Regions from separate parts of the Arthrobacter sp. YA7-1 genome, predicted to be linked through region 2. Evidence: predicted binding sites of a transcription regulator. Region 2 holds the regulator's gene; the other holds the start of a gene.
What was found. Region 2 encodes LexA, which represses DNA repair genes until DNA is damaged. Its sites were predicted from a motif close to TCGAACANNTGTTCGA; they were not measured.
Positions count from the first base shown of each region.

Region 1 (7,429 bases), 660 kb from region 2:
GGGCGTTCCGTCCTCGGCCATCTCGCGGAGTTGCTCGGCGCGTGCCTGGAGATCTTCCTGGATGACTACCTGGCCGCTGTCCTGCCCGCCGCCGCCCACAATGAGGTCGACGTCCTCGGGAAAGTCGTCACCCACGTTGTATTCAAGGAGTTCAGGCGTGTAGCCGTGCCAGAGCAGGCGCTGCCGCAAGACGAGCGCGTTTCCCCAGTCCCCGTAGATGTTCATCTCACGGGGGTACAACTGCAGGACCCGGATGGTGCCCTTGCTGGCGTGGGGGGCGGTGTCTTCGGCCGGGGTCATGAGACCACCTCTACTGTGGTGATTTTGGAGAGTTCGCGCCGGATGGCCAACATCGCGGTGTAGGTGCAGAACACGCGTTTGGGCTTGCCGGCCGAGCCCCGGATGAATTCAGCCAAGGCCGCAGGGATGTCGGTGTTCACTGAACCGAAACGGACCTCGTCGTATTGCAGGCGCAGGGCCATGTCGTAGGCACGGACACCGGTGAGTACTTCGACGCCATCCTCGCGCAGGGAGTCGAACTCAACGTCCCAGAGCCAGGACATGTCGCGGCCGTCGGCGTAGTTGTCGTTGATGGCGATCATGGACGCGTAGCCCTTCGCCGGGAAGGACTTGAGGCCCAGGCGGAAACCACTCGGGTTCTTCACCAGGACCAACTCAAGAGGCTGGCCATCCACCGTCAGGCTTTCCCCACGGCCGAACGCCGGAGCCACCTCGGAGAGCGCCTTGACGAGCTTCGCGGCATCGCCGGGCCTGCCGCTTGCCCCGGTGATGCTCCTGGCGAGCACCAAGGCGGCGGCTGCATTGAAGATGTTGTAGACGCCGCGGAGCTTCATGTGGGTCGCGACGCGGGTTCCGTCGAACTCGAAGTCGGCGTCGTCGGCACCCACCCGGCGGAGTACGACGTCGGCCTCCGGGGAGGCGGGCACGTCACCGAGGGGGCTGGTTCCCGGAGCCGCGGCCCGCATGTCGTCGTCGTTCGGGAAGGTGCTGCGGAGCGATTGGTCCAATCCGAAGTAGAGCACCTCGGGGCCGCTGACGGCTGCCGCGATACGGGCGACCCGGGGATCCTCGCGGTTCAAGACCACGGTGCCTGTAGTTCGCTCGGCGATGCGCTGGAGAAGCAACGCGGTGGCGTCGATTTCGCCGAAGCGGTCCAGCTGGTCCCGCAGGACGTTGAGGAGAAGGCAGTAGCGCGGCGGCACTTTGTTCACGAAATGCACGGCATGTGCCTCGTCGAGTTCCAACACCGCGACGTCGGCGTCCAGCCTGCCGCGCCAGTCCACCTCACCCAGGAGCGCAGCTGCCACTCCCCGGGTGAAGTTGCTGCCCGTCCGGTTGGTGAAGACCTTGAGGCCTTGGCTTTCCAGGAGTTCCACGACCATTTTGGTGGTGGTGGTCTTGCCGTTGGTCCCGCTCACCACGGCCACACCGTGGGGGAGCGAGGAGAGCGTCCTCTGCATGAAGCCGGGGTCGATCTTCTCGACCACGAGGCCCGGCAAAGCCGAACCCCCTCCGCGAAGCCGGGACACAGCACGGACCAGCTTGCCGAGCGGAACGGTGAACGAAAACATGCTCTGTAATATATCCCAGTTGGTGCATAAACCACGTGCCGCAAGCCTGCGGTGCCACCACGGGGCGAGGCCTGCAGCGGCGGCGCATTATGATGGTCGAATGACCAATCCCCCTTCCGAGGCGTCATCAAGCGTGGGCACCGGCCTGCGCATCGGCGTCCTCGCACTACAAGGCGATTTTCGTGAGCACATCCACGCCGTCGAAGCGGCCGGCGCCACCGGCGTCGGCATCCGGCGTCCGGCGGAACTCGACGACATTGACGGCCTCATCATTCCCGGCGGCGAGTCCACCACCATCGACAAGCTGGCGCGCATCTTCGAACTCGCGGATCCGATCCGTAAGCAGATCGCGTCCGGGCTGCCGGTCTATGGGTCCTGCGCCGGAATGATCCTCCTGGCAGACGACATCGCAGATCCCGCCACGGACCTCGCCGGGAATCCGCAGCAGACTTTCGGCGGGTTGGACATCACGGTCCGCCGCAACGCGTTCGGCCGGCAGCGGGAGTCTTTCGAAACCGACCTTGACTTCAAGGGCCTCGAGTTCAGCGCCGGCGAGTCCGGCGTCGACCCCGTCCATGCCGTCTTCATCCGGGGACCATGGGTGGAGCGCGTCGGTCCGGGCGTCGAAATCCTTGCCCAGGTGGAACCGGGAAAAGCCAGCCACACGGACACTTTGCACGGGTTGGCTAGAATTGTTGCAGTGCGCTCAGGTCGGTTGCTGGCCACCTCCTTCCACCCGGAAGTGACTGGGGAGAAGCGCGTGCATGAATTGTTTATTCGAATGATCAGAGGGGAAGTTTAAAGCATGTCAGGCCACTCGAAATGGGCGACGACCAAGCACAAGAAGGCCATCCTCGATAGCCGCCGGGCCAAGTCGTTCGCCAAACTGATCAAGAACATCGAAGTCGCGGCCCGCATGGGCGGACCGGACCTTGCCGGCAACCCGAGCCTGGAACTAGCCGTCACCAAGGCCAAGAAGACGTCGGTCCCCGCTGACAACATCGACCGCGCCATCAAGCGCGGAGCCGGGCTGACCGGCGAAGTGGTCGACTACACGGAAATCATGTACGAAGCCCGCGGCCCGCAGGGTTCAGCCCTCCTGATCGAGTGCCTCACGGACAACAAGAACCGTGCTGCCTCCGAGGTCCGGCTGGCCATCTCCCGCAACGGCGGCACCATCGCCGACCCCGGCTCCGTGAGCTACCTCTTCTCCCGCAAGGGCGTCGTCAACCTGCCCAAGAACGGTCTCAGCGAAGACGACATCCTGATGGCCGTGCTCGACGCAGGCGCCGAGGAAGTCAAGGACAGCGGCGACAACTGGGAAATCCACTCGGAACCCACCGATCTGCAGGCCATCCGCGAAGCCCTCACGGAAGCCGGCATCGAATACGAGACGGACGAAGCTGAATTCGTCCCGTCCATGCAGGTACCGCTTGACGTCGACGGTGCCAAGAAGTTCATGAAGCTCGTCGACGCCCTCGAGGATCTCGACGACGTGCAGAACGTCTACACCAACGCGGACATGAGCGAGGAAGTCCAGGCTGCGCTCGAAGCCGAATAATGCTTTTTGCGACATAGCCTGACAACCAGCAGGGAGGCCCGGACTTGACTCTTCGCGTACTAGGAGTCGATCCGGGCCTCACCCGTTGCGGCATCGGAGTGGTCGACGTCGAACGGAACAGGCGCGCCACCATGGTGGCCGTCTGCGTCGTGGGAACCTCCCCGGAACAGTCATTGGACCAGCGCCTGCTGGTCATCGCCAAGGCCATCGACGAATGGCTGGACCTGTACAAGCCAGACGTTCTTGCGGTCGAACGGGTCTTCTCCCAGTTGAACGTCAGCACTGTCATGGGCGTGGCCCAAGCGTCCGGGGTGGTCATCGCGGCGGCAGCGCGGCGCGGCATCCCGGTGGCGCTTCACACGCCGTCGGAAGTCAAAGCCGCCGTCACGGGAAGCGGCACCTCCAACAAGGAGGCGGTGACCAAGCTCATCACCAAGATCCTGCGCCTGGACGCCCCGCCCCGTCCGGCCGACGCCGCGGACGCGCTGGCCCTCGCCGTCACGCACGCGTGGCGGGCCGGGAGCGGCGCCGCCGTTGCCACCACCGGACCGGGGAGCAGCGCGCTCACGCCGGCCCAGCGGGCATGGGCGGAAGCCGAAGCGAAAGCGCGCCGCGGCCGGTAATTGTCAGCGGCCCTTGCTAGGGTATTCGTAGATATGTTCGGATAGCCCCCGCGTGTTGGATGCAAGCGCAGCATGCACGGGGCAGTACTTCAGGAGCCGGGTCTTGATCAGTTTTCTCCGCGGAACCGTGGCACACGTCAGTCTCTCCACGGCCGTCATCGATCTCAACGGCGCCGGAATGAGCGTCTACGCCACGCCCCAAACCCTCAGCCACCTGCATGTCGGCGAGGAAGCGAAGCTGTTCACTTCGTTGATCGTCCGGGAGGACTCCCTGACGCTCTTTGGTTTCTCGAACGACGACGAACGGGAAGTTTTCGATGTCCTGCTCAGTGTGAGCGGTGTGGGACCGCGGCTGGCCCTCGCAGTCCTCGCCGTCCATGAGCCCGAGGCGATCCGCGTCGCCGCCCATTCCGGTGACGCCAAGTCATTCACCAAGGTGCCGGGCATCGGCCCGAAGGTGGCCGGCCGGATCGTCCTCGAGCTTGCGGGCAAGCTCGTACCCCACGGCACCGCTCCGGGGGCTGCCCCCGCCGTCGCCGCCGAGTCCGCGTGGAAGCCGCAGGTGGTAGCTGCCATGACGAGCCTCGGCTGGTCGGAAAAGGACGCCGCCGGGAGCATCGACAAGGCTATGGCCGATTCCCCGGAACTCGCCGACGCCGGCAACGTCGCGCAGATCCTGCGAGCAACCCTTCGCTGGCTTGGGCAGGACGGCGCCCGAGCCGGAAACCGGGTAGGCAGCCGTGGCTGAGCAATCCCTCGTTACCGGGGGAGAGGAACCCGAAGAGCGCATCATCGAGGCAGCACTGCGCCCGAAGAACCTCCACGACTTCGTGGGCCAGCACCGCGTCCGCAAGCAACTCTCGCTCGTCCTGGAAGCCTCGAGGATGCGCGGCCGCAGCGCGGACCACGTCCTGCTGTCGGGCCCTCCGGGGCTCGGGAAGACCACGCTCTCCATGATTATCGCCGCCGAGATGAACGCTCCCTTGCGTATCAGCAGCGGGCCGGCCATCCAGCATGCCGGAGACCTCGCGGCCATCCTCTCTTCGCTTTCGGAGGGTGAAGTCCTCTTCCTCGATGAAATCCACCGGATGTCCCGGCCCGCAGAGGAAATGCTCTACATGGCCATGGAGGACTTCCGTGTGGACATCGTGGTGGGCAAGGGCGCCGGCGCCACTGCCATCCCGCTTGAGTTGCCGCCCTTCACCCTCGTCGGGGCCACCACGAGGGCCGGATTGCTGCCTGGACCGCTGCGTGACCGCTTTGGTTTCACAGGGCATCTGGAGTTCTATTCCGTTGCGGAGCTCGAACTGGTGCTGCGCCGCTCGGCCGGACTGCTAGATCTCAAGGTCAATTCCGCCGGCTTCAGCGAGATCGCGGGCCGTTCCCGCGGAACTCCGCGCATCGCCAACCGGCTGCTGCGCCGCGTCCGGGACTGGGCTTTGGTTCACGGCATCGAACAGATCGATGCGCGTGCAGCCTCCGCGGCGTTGGACATGTACGAGGTGGACCAGCGTGGATTGGACCGCTTGGACCGTGCCGTGCTGGAAGCGCTGATCCTCAAGTTCAACGGTGGCCCCGTGGGGCTCTCCACCCTTGCAATCGCCGTCGGGGAAGAGCCGGAGACTGTGGAAACGGTCGCTGAGCCGTACCTGGTGCGCGAAGGCCTATTGGGCCGGACGCCGCGCGGCCGGATCGCCATGGCGTCAGCATGGACGCACCTTGGATATGCGGTGCCGGCAGGAGTGTTCGGGCAGGATCCCCTCGCCCTGTTCGAGGACAGCGAAAACGGCGCTGAAAGCATCGACACCGGCCGATAGCACGATCCATTCAGCTTAACCCTCTAGACTGGTATGACACTCGGCACGTTCGAGTCCTTGGTTCTGTGCCCGCCCGTCGGAGCATTGTGCGGCCACGCGGGCGAAAGCTCCACGGCCGCCGGATCCACCGGGCAGACATGGCCGTGAAACCAAAAACGTAAGTAAAGAACGGAACTTCCCTGTGGATCCAATGACAATCCTGCTGTTTGCCATGCTCGGCGTCTTCATCTTCATGATGTTCCGCCGCAACAAGAAGACGCAGCAACAGCAGGCCAAGCTGCAATCCCAGTTCGCCCCCGGCGTTGAGGTCATGACCAGTTTCGGCCTGTTCGGCCGAATTGTCGCGATGGACGACGCTGAGAACAAGGTTGTCCTTGAGCTGTCACCGGGCAACCTCGCCACGGTGCACCGCCAGGCCGTTACCAAGATCGTTGAGCCTGTCGAGGAAACCCCGGTTGACGTCCCGGACGACGCGTCGTCGCTGACGGCCGCTGATGCCGAGGCGTCGGCATCCTCGGAAACCCCGGAGGAAACCCTCAGGCGCCTCAACGACGAGGGCAAGAAGGACAGCTAGCCCGTACCCGCTCTACAAGCGGGAATAGCTCTACGGCAATGAATCGCCGCCGGCCTGCGCTCACAAGTGCACGTCGGCGGCTGTTCCGTCATCAACAGGAAGATCGAACATGGCACGAACCGGCCACAAAAATGCAGCCCGCAGGGTGCTGATCTGGCTTGTCGCAATATTCGCTGTACTGACAGCAGTCCTCGGGGGCGGCGTCATCACCGGTCACGCAAGCTGGGCTCCCAAGCTTGCGCTTGACCTCGAGGGCGGCACGCAAATGATCCTCGCGCCCAAGGTCGAAGGATCCACCGGCATCAACGAAGAACAGTTGAACCAAGCCGTTGCGATTATCCGACAGCGCGTTGACAGCTCCGGCGTTGCCGAAGCGGAAATCACCACGCAGTCCGGCCGTAACGTCGTGGTGAGCCTTCCCGGGACGCCAAGTTCGGAAACCCGTGCCTTGATCCAGGCATCTGCCGACATGAACTTCCGACCGGTGATCACCACCGGCGATCCTGCTCCCGTTCCGGTGGCATCGCGGACGCCTGATGCCAGCCTGCCCAAGCCAACGGCTGCGCCAACCAACGCCAGCGACAGCAACTGGGTCACGGCGGACGTCTACAAAGCCTTCGAAGCCTTGGACTGCGCCAATCCTGCGCAGGACAAGCAGCCGCGGTCGGATCCGGCCAAGCCTCTGGTGACCTGCGAGCCGGCAACGGCCACGACTCCCGCCGTCAAGTACATCCTTGGCCCGGTTGAAGTGAAGGGCCAGGACATCGTGTCGTCCTCCTTCGACCCCGTCCAGGGCGCACAGGGCTCGGTGACCAATGCATGGGGCGTGACGATCACGTTCGACGCCAACGCCACCAAGACCTTCAAGGACGTGACGCAGCGGCTCAACCAGTTCTACGTGGCATCGCAGGCCCAGGGCGGCAACGACCCCAAGGCCCAGTTCGCCATCGTCCTGGATGACCAGGTCATTTCCGCACCGCGTGCCCTCGCCGTGATCACCGACGGCAAGCCGCAGATCACCGGCAACTTCACGCAGGCGTCCGCGCAGGCATTGTCGGACCAGCTTCGCTACGGCGCGTTGCCCATCAGCTTCGATATCCAGTCCGAAGAGCAGATTTCCGCAACCCTCGGTGGCGAGCAGTTGCGCCTTGGCCTGTTGGCCGGTGTGATCGGGCTCCTGCTTGTGGTGGTCTATTCGCTGTTCCAGTACCGGGCCCTGGGCTTCGTCACGATCCTCTCCCTCGTGGTGGCCGGTGGACTCA
Region 1 is NZ_CP110114.1:2,218,065-2,225,493, forward strand. Features, by position in the region: gene OIT41_RS10445 (type 1 glutamine amidotransferase) at 1-300, opposite strand, end outside; gene OIT41_RS10450 (Mur ligase family protein) at 297-1,592, opposite strand; gene pdxT (pyridoxal 5'-phosphate synthase glutaminase subunit PdxT) at 1,693-2,394, shown strand; gene OIT41_RS10460 (YebC/PmpR family DNA-binding transcriptional regulator) at 2,398-3,153, shown strand; gene ruvC (crossover junction endodeoxyribonuclease RuvC) at 3,198-3,776, shown strand; gene ruvA (Holliday junction branch migration protein RuvA) at 3,880-4,524, shown strand; gene ruvB (Holliday junction branch migration DNA helicase RuvB) at 4,517-5,593, shown strand; gene yajC (preprotein translocase subunit YajC) at 5,784-6,167, shown strand; gene secD (protein translocase subunit SecD) at 6,277-7,429, shown strand, end outside.
Region 1: a site for LexA is predicted at 3,802-3,817, ahead of ruvA (Holliday junction branch migration protein RuvA). Genes of this name have one in related genera too.

Region 2 (7,429 bases):
CCTCAAGGAAGGCCGTGGTCTCCGGCTCCGTGCCTGCCGTCACCCGGAGGTGGCCCGGTATGCCGACGTCGCGGATCAGGACTCCACGCTCCAGCAGGCCTTGCCACAGGGCATGGGGGTTTTCGATTCCGCCGAAGAAAACATAGTTCGAATCGGAGGCGGCCGGGGTGAAGCCCATCCGGGTCAACTCGCTGACAATGCGATCGCGCTGGATCTTGATGTCTTCGACGTCGGCCATGAGGGCTTCGCGGTGCCGGAGTGCGGCCAGCGCAGTCGCCTGGGTGATGGCGGAGAGGTGATACGGAAGGCGGACCAGCCGGATCGCGTCGGCGACCTCGGGGGCAGCGGCCATATAGCCGATGCGTGCACCGGCGAGGGCGAAGGCCTTGCTCATGGTCCTGGAGACGATCAGGCGCTCCCGGCCAGGGAGGAGCGTCAGCGCGCTTGGCGTATTATCGTGGGCGAACTCGTGGTAGGCCTCGTCCACGATCACGACTGTCTGGCTTGCTTCGCCTGCCTCGTACACGGCTTCGACAACATCCAGGCCAAGTCCGGTGCCGGTGGGGTTGTTCGGCGAGCAAAGGAACACGACGTTCGGTTTGAGTTCGCGCACCTGCGCGGCGGCCGAGGCTGCATCGAGTCCGTAGTCATCGCCGCGAACACCCGCAATGTATGCGGTGTCGGTGCCGCTGGCCAGCAGGGGGTACATGGAGTACGTGGGAGGGAACCCGAGCGCGGACCGTCCGGGGCCACCGAAAACCTGGAGGATCTGCTGCAGCACTTCATTGGAGCCGTTGGCCGCCCAGATATTCCCGGCAGCGAGGTCGTGGCCAAGGTATTCCGCCAAGGCCTCGCGCAGTTCAGTGAACTCACGGTCCGGATAGCGGTTCAGTCCGGTCGCGGCTGCCGCCACCGCTTCGGTGATGGCCGCCTGGACATCGGCCGGAACGCCATGCGTATTCTCGTTGACGTTGAGCAAAATCGGGACATCAAGCTGCGGCGCGCCATACGGGCTCAGGCCGCGGAGGTTGGTCCGGAGGGGAAGTCGGTCAAGTCGCTCAAGCTGCTCACTCACCATGACAGTTTAAGGTGCCACGGCGGATGCCCTGAAACTGTGACGGCCCTGCGCCCGTTCAGGCGCGCTGCCACCCTGGACGAAAGTGCCCTCAGGTGGCAGGAATGAACAGTTGCTGGCCCGGTACGATGCGTCCGTCCTGCAGGTTGTTCAGCTGGATAATCTCGGCTACGACATCGCGAGGATCCCGGGAAGGCGCCGCCTTCCCTGCAATCCCCCACAACGATTCGCCCATTTGAACCGTGACACTCGTGCTGGACGTGGGCTGTAGCTCGGCGACGGAGTCAGCAGCCTTGGCCGGTGAATTCAGGAATCCCGCCAGACTGAGCAGCGCTGCAACCACGAGCATTGCCGGGAGGCCGAAGAAGACCATACGGCCCCGGCGTGTCAGGTGAAGCCTGCCCGGCGCCGCACTGCGGCCTGGGGTGTGGGTGATGGTGATTGCGGACATGAGCTGAGCCCTTCTGAACAATGCCGCATTCCGGAATCTCTGGGTGCGGCTGCCAATTCTTGCCTTCAGTCAGTGCTTGCGAGGCGATTGTTCGTCCATGTCTTCGAACGAACACCCGGATCCCGCAGCACTTTTATAGAACACATATTCGAACCTTGCTATGACATTTTTAGCACTTATCAACGAACGATGTCGAGACTCGCTAGAACAAATGTTTGATAAACGCCTGTGCCTGCCCTACGTTTGAGTGAAGGAACGAGCACTGAATCAGTGCAACAGGAGGGTCTGACATTTCAGGCCGACAGTCCCGGGAAGCGCCTCAGCGGCGGACGGGCGGAACGGAAGGGCGTTGGCGAACATGGCAGCGAAAGCCACTGGCAGCGGGTCGGCCTCATCGCGGAGCCAGCAGCCACAGAAGGCCCCCAAGAGCCTGACCGTCCGCCAGAAGAAAATCCTGGAGACCATCCAGCGTTCAGTGAACGATCATGGCTATCCGCCGTCGATGCGCGAAATCGGGGACACGGTTGGCTTGGCCAGCCTGTCCAGTGTCACGCACCAGTTGTCACAGCTTGAGAAGCTCGGCTATCTCCGCCGCGATCCCAAGCGTCCGCGGGCGATGGAAGTCCTCATGCCATTGACCTTGGACGGCGGCTCGGTCATTCCCGGCGTCGAGGCTCCGGCGAAACTCCGGAGCGCGGGCGGCCTGGCCGTCACAGAGCTCGCGAGTGCCAGCGACACGGCCATGGTTCCCCTCGTGGGGCGCATTGCTGCCGGTGGACCCATCCTGGCCGACCAGACCGTTGAAGATGTCCTCCCGCTGCCCCGCCAGCTGGTTGGCCATGGCGAGCTCTTCATGCTGAAGGTCGCCGGTGATTCCATGATCGACGCCGCTATCTGCGATGGCGACTGGGTGGTGGTACGGCGGCAGAACGACGCACTCAACGGCGACATCGTGGCCGCGCTCCTGGACGACGAAGCCACCGTCAAGACCTTCCGTCAGCGCGACGGCCACACATGGCTGCTCCCCCAGAACACGCAGTACGAGCCTATCCTGGGTGACCATGCCACCATCATGGGCAAGGTCGTCTCGGTCCTGCGCTCACTCTAGGACGCGCCCGGACGCGCCCGCTTTAAGCCTTGGCCGACTCGGCGTAAAGCCGCTCGAGCGCACCGCGCACCACTGAACGGTCCGTCGTGGGCCAGAAGGGCGGCAAAGCTGCCCGGAGGAAGTTGCCGTAGCGTTCCGTCGAAAGCCGTGAATCCAGTACTGCCACCACGCCCTTGTCCCCCGTTGAGCGGATGAGGCGGCCTGCTCCCTGGGCCAGCCGGATGGCCGCGTGCGTCGCGGACACTGCCATGAAACCGTTGCCCCCGGCCTGCGCGACCGCGCGGGATCGTGCCGTCATCAAGGGATCGTCCGGACGAGGGAACGGGATCCGGTCGATGACGACCAGCCGGCAGGAACCGCCAGGAACGTCGACGCCCTGCCAGAGGGACATGGTGCCGAACAGGCACGTGTCCTCTTCCTCGGCAAACTGCCTGACCAACGCGGCCATGGTCGATTCGCCTTGGCACAGGATGTCCACGTCCAGGCGCGACCGCATCGCGTCCGCGGCGTCCTCCGCCGCACGGCGGGACGAAAAGAGGCACAAGGCTCCGCCGTGGGAGGCTTTGATGAGCTCTTCAAGTTCGTCGAGCGCCTCGGGCGAAGTGCCGCGCCCAGGCTTGGGCAGGTGCTTGGCGACGTACAGCATGCCTTGCTTCGGATAGTCGAACGGCGAGCCGACATCCACGCCGGTCCAGCTCGGGGCGCCTTGGCCAGTCAGGCCAAGCCCGCCGGCGGTGGCCTCGAAGGCAGAGCCAATGGCCAAGGTGGCAGAGGTCAAGACCACGGTGTGGCCTGCGAAGAGACCTTCCCGGAGGCGTCCGGCAACGCTGAGCGGTGCGATGTTGATGAGCGCCGGCGAATCCTCGTCGGGTGCCGTGTAGCCCTGCTGCGGATCGAAGGTGCTGTTCCGGGACAACCACACGACTTCCCGGTTTTCCCGGGCGGAGAGCAGCCGTTCGCACAACTCAAGGATCAGCATGAGCCGTGAGCGCGCGAGCTGGCGTCCGCCGTCGACCGCGTTGGACGAATCCCCCTTCGAATCGGAAAGCGCCGCACGGCACGCTTCCCGGAGCTGGTCCACGCAATCCAGCTGTTCATCATTGAGTCCGTTGGGCAGGAGGCCGGACGGCGCACCGATGATCGCGAGTTCCAGGCGGTCGGCTGCGGCGTTCAGCGCGTCCACGGTGATGGCTGTATGTTTGCGGGCGCTCGAGGCCGCGGCATGGATCATCGCCACCGACAGCTGTCCGGACACGGCTCCCGTCACCCGGTCCTGGAGCTCGTGGGCCTCGTCAACCACTACGACGTCGTACTCGGGCAGCACGGCCAGGCCTTCGAAGGCGCTGACGGCGAGCATCGCATGGTTGGTGACCACGACGTCGGACTCCGCGGCACGGTGGCGGGACAGCTCGCTGAAGCACTCCTCCGCCATCGGACACTTCTGCGCGCCGAGGCATTCCATCGACGTGACCGATACTTGGCGCCAGGCCCGGTCTGTCACACCCGGCATGAGTTCGTCGCGGTCCCCTGTGGTGGTCTTCCCGGCCCACTCGCGCAGCCGCAGGACTTCCTTGCCGAGCTGCGAGGCCGGGCCGCCGATCGCTGCGGCGAGATGCGGGACGCTGGTGTCCTCACCGAGGGAGAACAACTGCCCCTCGGCGGGCTCCTCGCTCGGGAAACCGCCCTCCAGCTTGTGCCGGCACACATAGTTGGCCCGGCCCTTGACCAGGGCGATGCTGACCGGACGTTCCAGCTCCGGATTGATGGTTTCCAGGAGGCGGGGCAGGTCCCGGCCCACGATCTGCGTCTGCAGGGCAAGGGTAGCCGTGGACACCAGCGTGGGCTTGTTGCTTTCCATCGCGTGCGCAATGAGCGGAATCAGGTACGCGAGGGACTTGCCCGTGCCCGTGCCCGCCTGGACCAGGAGATGTTCGCCGGTCTCGATCGCCCGCGCCACCTGCCTGGCCATCTGGTGCTGGCCCGTGCGGTTTTGCCCGCCCATGCCGGCCACGGCTTTGTCCAGGAGTTCGAGGGCGATCCGCTCCCCCACGGTTTCGCCGCGCTCCCCCGCCTCTGGATCAACCATTGCGGACGAACGACTCCAACTCGGCGGCGAGGTTCTCATGGACCATGGCCACCACGCGGGTGCCTTCCTCCTCATGCTCGAGGCTGAGGATTTCGGCGTCGGTGTTGTGCAGCTTGTTGATGAGCTCGCCGCGGTTGTACGGAATCAGGACCTCAAGGCGCACTCCGGGGCGCGGAATGGCCTCGCTGATGGCTCCAAGGAGCTCCGCAATGCCCTGCCCTGTGCGCGTGGACACGACGACGTGGCGTGGCTCTTTCTGCTTGAGCCGCTCAATGACGAACGGATCCGCGGCGTCCGCCTTGTTCAGGACAATGATTTCCGGGATCTTCCGGGCATCCACTTCGCTGAACACCGTGCGGACGGCGGCGATCTGGCCTTCCGGATCGGGATGCGAAACGTCCACCACGTGGAGGATCAGATCGGCGTCGGCCACCTCTTCCAGCGTGGAACGGAAAGCCTCCACGAGCTGGGTGGGCAACGAACGCACAAAGCCGACGGTGTCCGAGAGCGTGTAGCCGATCCCGTCAGGTGTCTGGGCTTTGCGGACCGTGGGATCCAAGGTGGCGAACAACGCGTTCTCCACGAGGACACCGGCGTCCGTCAGGCGATTGAGCAGCGACGACTTTCCGGCGTTCGTGTAACCGGCGATGGCGACCGAAGGAACGGCGTTACGACGGCGGTTAGCCCGCTTGGTCTCGCGCGAGGGCTTCATCGCCGCGATTTCACGGCGAAGCTTGGCCATGCGTGTGCGGATTCGACGGCGGTCCAGCTCAATCTTGGTTTCACCAGGACCACGCGAACCCATGCCGGCGCCGGCGCCGCCCACCTGGCCACCGGCCTGGCGGGACATGGAATCGCCCCAACCACGCAGGCGCGGCAACAGGTATTCCAGCTGCGCCAGCTCCACCTGGGCCTTGCCCTCGCGGCTCTTGGCATGCTGCGCGAAGATGTCGAGGATCAACGTGGTGCGGTCCACAACCTTGACCTTGACGATGTCCTCAAGGCCGCGCCGCTGGGACGGTGCCAGTTCGGCGTCGACCACTACGGTGTCCGCGCCGGTGGACATCACGATGTCCTTGAGCTCCAAGGCTTTGCCTGAGCCAAGGAACGTGCCGGGGTCCGGCTTCATGCGGCGCTGGACGATGCCGTCCAAGACTTCCGAGCCGGCCGTTTCGGCCAAAGCGGCAAGTTCCCTGAGCGAATTCTCGGCGTCGGCCAGGGTGCCTTCGGTCCAGAGGCCTGCCAGCACGACTCGCTCAAGGCGCAGCTGCCGGTATTCGACCTCGGTGACATCTTCCAGTTCCGTGGACAGGCCCGCGGTGCGGCGCAAGGCCCGGCGCTCGGCCAGGTCCTCTTGGTCGCCGTCGTAGATGCTGTGTTCATCGTCCAGGCGGGAAATCGCCTGGGCCTTGCCAAACACGCCCCGGGGTTCGTCGCGGTCCTGCACCATGGCGGGTGCGTCCTTGGAGAGAATCCGGTCGATGACAGCCTGGATTTCTTCAGGACTCATGTCCTGGGCGTCGGAATCGGGTCCGGTGTTCTTCTGCGTGGTCATGGTCTCCTTTAGGGGGTTCGGCATTTCCAGAATAGTGCCGATTCGTCTCTTATGGCGCGGAATTCGCGCAGGGCTGATGCCTGGCAAGCCCCTGCCGATGGTCCGGGTATCCCTCCGGAGGGGCTGCGCGGAGTGCGTGCACAGTTCCCAAGGGCGGAAGGGGGCCGATCTGCTGAGTATCCAGGCGTCAAGAACAGCGTCTGGAATGGACATGCCAAGGCGGAATGGCGCCGCACATGGTGCAGGCCTGCGTCGCGGGCGGTGCCGGCTACTCAAAGATCAGGAACATGCGCACCAGACTATCAGACCGCGTCAAGCACGGGTTGGGCCGGCCCGGGGCGACGCGCGGTTTCCCTTGCCCGCTGCTGGCCACTAATCTGGCAAGCTATGGAGTCTGCTCACTATTTCAGCGCACAGCCCGCGGGGCCGTTCACCCGCAAGCCCCTCACGGTGGAACTGGCCGGCGCGACCCGCCGGCTCCAGACATCGGGCGGCATTTTCAGCCCCGACGGGATCGACAAGGGAACTGCGATCCTGCTCTCCGAGGTTCCGGCGCCCGCCCCGCAGGGAAATCTGCTGGACATCGGCTGCGGCTGGGGTCCCATTGCCCTGACGATGGGGCTCATGGCGCCGCATGCGCGCGTCTACGCCGTTGATGTCAACGAGCGCTGCGTCACCTTGACGAACGAGAACGCCGCCCTGCTGGAACTTGGGAATGTCACCGCGAGCCTGCCCGACGACGTCGACCCTGACGTGATGTTCGACACCATCTGGTCCAACCCGCCCATCCGCATCGGCAAGGATGGACTCCACGAGCTGCTGCTCACGTGGCTGCCACGGCTCGCGCCGGGTGGAACCGCCTGGCTTGTGGTGCAGAAAAACCTCGGGGCGGACTCGCTTCAGCGCTGGCTGGCCGATACGCTCGACGGTTCCTTCTCGGTATCCCGGGAAAGCACCTCGAAATCCTTCCGCGTCCTGCGGATCAGGAAAGCGTCCCGCTAGCGACAATCACGGCGGGCCCGCTCAGCTCCACATGTTCACGGCCGCTTTCGCCCGGGAAGAACCGCACCCCGACGACGCCGCCCGGCACCTTGACGCGCCACGTGTCCGGGGCGCCTTCCCCTGCCCAGTGGCGGATGGCGACGGCGGCCGCG
Region 2 is NZ_CP110114.1:1,553,802-1,561,230, reverse strand. Features, by position in the region: gene OIT41_RS07310 (histidinol-phosphate transaminase) at 1-1,075, opposite strand, end outside; gene OIT41_RS07305 (LysM peptidoglycan-binding domain-containing protein) at 1,167-1,526, opposite strand; gene lexA (transcriptional repressor LexA) at 1,885-2,634, shown strand; gene OIT41_RS07295 (ATP-dependent DNA helicase) at 2,657-4,720, opposite strand; gene hflX (GTPase HflX) at 4,713-6,275, opposite strand; gene OIT41_RS07285 (class I SAM-dependent methyltransferase) at 6,663-7,277, shown strand; gene dapF (diaminopimelate epimerase) at 7,258-7,429, opposite strand, start outside.